DNA from 2 places in the Clostridium omnivorum genome. Region 1 is predicted to be linked to the other one. Evidence: a T-box and tRNA genes for the amino acid it is inferred to sense, from the RefSeq annotation. Region 1 holds a T-box; the other holds one or more tRNA genes.
The links. A T-box is a leader RNA that pairs with one kind of tRNA and senses whether it is charged. The one in region 1 lies ahead of argS (arginine--tRNA ligase), so its partner is inferred to be a tRNA-Arg.
Positions count from the first base shown of each region.

Region 2: it encodes a tRNA-Arg, which carries the amino acid that the T-box ahead of argS (arginine--tRNA ligase) is inferred to sense. The anticodon was not compared.

Region 1 covers NZ_BRXR01000001.1:232,740-235,153, reverse strand. The annotation lists gene bsdE14_RS01095 (YgaP family membrane protein) at 181-588, shown strand; T-box leader at 651-854, shown strand; gene argS (arginine--tRNA ligase) at 899-2,414, shown strand, end outside.
Region 2 covers NZ_BRXR01000001.1:2,083,109-2,085,522, reverse strand. The annotation lists gene bsdE14_RS09920 (HD domain-containing phosphohydrolase) at 1-857, opposite strand, end outside; tRNA gene bsdE14_RS09915 (tRNA-Arg) at 970-1,046, opposite strand; gene bsdE14_RS09910 (MurR/RpiR family transcriptional regulator) at 1,166-2,023, opposite strand; gene bsdE14_RS09905 (phasin family protein) at 2,192-2,414, shown strand, end outside.

The sequences.
Region 1 (2,414 bases):
ATATATATTTTATAAATGAGTATTTCAGTAAATGGAATACTCATTTTTGCGCATACTAAAATTGTACATGTAGAATGATAAAGGAGGTTAAAGCCCTAAATGGACTTTAGCAAGTAATTAGCAAGCGGAAGCGAGTAAGGTTTAATTGCTCCGTCTTCCGACTAAAAGGAGGAATGAAACGTGAATATTTCACTTCCTAATACCATTGAAAGGGTAAGGATTCATACAAAGGAAAAGGTAAATCAAAAGATTGATGAAAAGATGGTTGAAAGTATAACTAAATATTATAAAGGCAGCAGAGAAGATGTGCTTAAAAGACTGCAAGAGCTTGATGCTGAATGGGATATAGAAAGAACTCTAGAAACCCATGCCGCTACTGCAGCGCTTGCATCTAGTGTTATAGGTTTTTTTACTAAGGAAAGGAAGTGGTATGCAGTTACTGGAGTTATAGGTGGATTTTTGCTTCAACATGCCTTACAAGGATGGTGTCCACCTGTATCGATTTTAAGGAGGTTTGGAGTTAGAACATTATCAGAAATTGAACAAGAAAAGTCTGCTCTTAGAGTGCTTTTAGAGAGAAAATCATAAAAAATAATAAATGTATTGACAAATAATACTAATAGTTGTATAATACATTGTAATTTTAATATAAAAATTCATTGAAGAGAAGAGTACCTTTTTAGGTTTCTTTCAGCGAGCAGGGTTTGGTGTGAGCCTGTAAGATTAAAAAAGGGAAGAGAGCCTCGGAGAAGCTGCTTGAAAATAAGTAGAGCAAGCCGGTTGCTACGTTAAAGCATTGAGTGGACCTTATTGGTCAACTAGAGTGGTACCGCGGAATTATACCCGTCTCTTTTAATAAGAGACGGGTTTTATTATTTATATCGGAGGGAGTAAGGTTATGGAATACAAAAAAGTAGTTGCAGAAAGAATAAAAAAATGCGTTGATTTGGACTTGGAAACAATAGAAAGATTAATTGAAATACCACCAAGAGCTGAAATGGGTGATTTTGCCTTTCCGTGTTTTCAGCTTTCAAAAACTATGAGAAAAGCGCCGCAAATGATTGCTGAACAGATAAAAAATGAAATTGATAGAGAAGGATTTGAAAAGGTTGAAAATGCAGGACCGTATTTGAACTTTTTCTTGGATAAGGGAGTTTTTGTTAAAAGCGTACTGGAAAAAGTATTAGCTGAAAAAGATTCTTATGGTTCTTCTAATGTTGGAGTTGGTAAAAATGTAGTAGTTGAATATTCATCACCTAATATCGCTAAGCCTTTCCACGTTGGACACCTATTTACCACTGTAATAGGAAATGCTTTATATAAAATAATGAAATTCGAAGGTTATAACTGTATAGGGATAAATCATCTTGGTGATTGGGGAACTCAGTTTGGAAAGCTTATATATGCATATAAGCAAGGCTGGGCTGATGAAGAAAAATTAGCTAAAGATCCAATTAATGAACTACTAAGAATTTATGTTAAGTTTCACGAAGAAGCTGAGAAAAATCCTGCTTTAGATGATGAAGCTAGACATCATTTTAAAAACTTAGAAGAAGGAAAAGAGGAAGAAACTGCCCTTTGGAATAAGTTCAAGGACATGAGTTTAAAAGAATTTAATAAAGTATATGAAATGCTTGGAGTTAAGTTTGATTCCTACGCTGGAGAAAGTTTCTACAGTGATAAAATGGAATCTGTTATTGAAGAAATAGATGAAAAAGGGCTTCTTGTAGAGAGCCAAGGAGCAAAGGTGGTAATGCTTGATGAATATAATATGCCTCCAACTATTATAAAAAAGGCGGATGGAGCAAGTATTTACGCTACCAGGGATCTTGCTGCAGCGTTTTATAGAAAGAAAACTTATGATTTTTATAAAAATATATATGTAGTAGGAATAGATCAATCATTACACTTTAAGCAAGTATTTACTACTATAGGATTAATGGGACATGAATGGTCTAAAGATTGTGTACATGTACCTTTTGGGCTTGTAAGATTTGCTGATAAAAAGCTTTCTACAAGAAAGGGAGATGTAATATTCCTTGAGGACTTATTAAAAGAAGCTATATCTAAAACATTAGAAATAATAAATGAGAAGAATCCTAGTCTAGAAAACAAAGAAGAAACTGCAAAGAAAATCGGAATTGGTGCTGTTGTGTTTACTTACCTTAAGAATACAAGAGAAAGAGATATTGTGTTTGATTGGAAAGAAATGTTAAGCTTTGATGGCGAAACTGGTCCTTATGTACAATATACTTATGCAAGAGGTAAGAGCATACTTAGAAAAGCTGGAGAATTGAATGGAGAAGTTAATTACTCTAAGCTTACAACAGCTGAAGAATTTGAACTTGCTAAGCTTTTAGATTCTTTCCAAAGTTCCATTTTACTTGCTATAGACAAGTATGAACCATCTGTAG
Region 2 (2,414 bases), 1.9 Mb from region 1:
ACATTCTTATTTAAGTTTTCTATAATCTTGATTATATAATTAAACTCATTAAATATATTTTTAACTTCAGTGAATATAAAGTCTTGTCCACTTTCGCTCAAACTTTCCTTTAATTCCCCATTTGAACTTATAGCCATATTTGATATTATTCCATTTATCTGGCTTATAGGCAAAAATAAGGATTTGTAAGCATTTCTTATAAAAAATATTAAAAATCCCAGAAGTGCAACTGCCAGCATCATTACTATGTAACTTAAGTTTTCACTTGTTTTAATATTACGTTTTAAAATAATCTGTGTTATTTCATCGCTATTTGAAAGCAGCTTGTTATTATTTTCATTTATATATCTAGATGCATCGATAAATTCTTCAGAATCATATTTATAACTTTTTATTATATCAATATCTTTCTTAAAATTAATCCAAATATCATCCTGCTCTTTTAGTATAGGGTTAAGTTCATTTAGTACCTTACCAAAACTAATCTTTTTATTATCAGCAATTACAAATCCATTTTTAATGTTACTAAATTGCCTGTCATATTCCTCTTTTGCTTGCTCTAACTCTTTCATTGTGTTCTTTAACTCACCACTTATTCTGTTTTGAGTTTCCATATCCTGATCCTTACTTGCAAGTGAGCTTAGCTCGTATATTCTGCCAGTATCCTTTGCCATCATTTGAGTGAGCATTCTTTGCTTTCCTAAGACATTAATAAGAGCACTGTCATTATAAAATTTGCTTTGATTTATAAATAGCAAAAGAAATATAGAAATAATTACACTAATAATTAATATGAAAATCATCTTGATTTGACTTTTATATAAACCTGCAATTGAAGTAGCCTTTCTATTTTTCACTGAAAATCCCCCATAAACTAATATTATCAGTATAATTATACTTTAGAATAGCAAAAAACACACTAATAAGTCAAAAAAATAAAAAACTTGTAATTTTATAAATTACAAGTTTTGGTGCGCCCGAAGGGAGTCGAACCCCCGGCCTGCGGTTTAGGAAACCGTCGCTCTATCCTACTGAGCTACGAGCGCATATGATTATCATAGTATATTTTACTTCACTTTAAATATACTGTCAACAGGGATATTTAATTGGAAAATAAAAGTCTTAATTTCATTAGCTAATAACTGTATGCAGCTCTTATATATAGCTACTTTATTTTCTTTTTTATGATTGCTTTTCTAGTATTCTCAAGATATCTTTTGGCTATGTCAAATTGTTTACTTGCTACAGCTGCAAATAGAATATCTATTACATTTAACTGAGCTATTCTTGAGGACATTGCTCCACTTCTTATGCTTATTTCTGGAGCTGATACAAAAAGATTTATATCACAAATTTCACTTATTGGACTCTGGCCAAACTTTGTAATACTTATAGTTGTAGCCCTTGATTCCTTAGCAACCTTAATGGATTCAAAAGTATCTTTTGTATCTCCTGAGTAAGATATTGCTACAGCTACATCCCCTTTATTTAAATTTGCTGCTGAAGCTATTTGAAGGTGCGGATCAGAATAGCTGGTTACTATCTTGTTAATCCTTGTAAACTTCTGCATAGCATCTGTTGCAATAATATTTGATGCACCAACCCCGTAAAAATCTATCTTATCTGCAGATATTATTGCACTTACTGCAGCTTTAATAGCATCAAATGAAATAATGTCTAAAGTATTATCTATAGATTTTTTATTATTATAGCTTATATTTTGTACAATGGACTCCAAGGTATCTCCAGGCTCAACATCAGTGTATTGTTCACCTTCTTCATCCTTAGACATGTATGCAATATCCTTAGTAATACTAATTTTAAAATCCTTATAGCCATTAAAGCCTAATATTTTACACATTCTCACTACAGTAGCCTCACTTGAGCCACTTTTTTCAGCTAATTCACCAATTGATAGATTCGATATCTGTTCTGGTTTTTCTAAGATAAACTGGGCTACTTTTTTCTCCGATGGACTTAAGTTATTTATGATTTCTCTTATCTTAATTATATTACCTGACATATCACAATCTCTCTTTCTCTTTCTTTCTATTATTAATTATACCAACTGTATATACTATTGCATATTGGAAAGCAAAATTTTTTATTTATGTTTGTATTTTTTAACAATTTGGAATAGAATTGAATTAATAGAGAAAACTAATAAATATTATGTGAGGAGGAGTAAATTATGGCAGTAACTGAAGACTTAAAAAATATAATGCTTGCAGGTATTGGTTCTATGGCATATACCTATGAAAAAGCTACTCAAATAGTAGATGATATGGTTCAAAAGGGAAAAATAACTATAGAAGAAGGCAAAGAGCTTTCGCAGGAATTAAAGAGAAAAAATATGTCTACAAATAGTATGAACAGTAACGTAAATACTCATCCAATAACAAAGGAAGAAATGG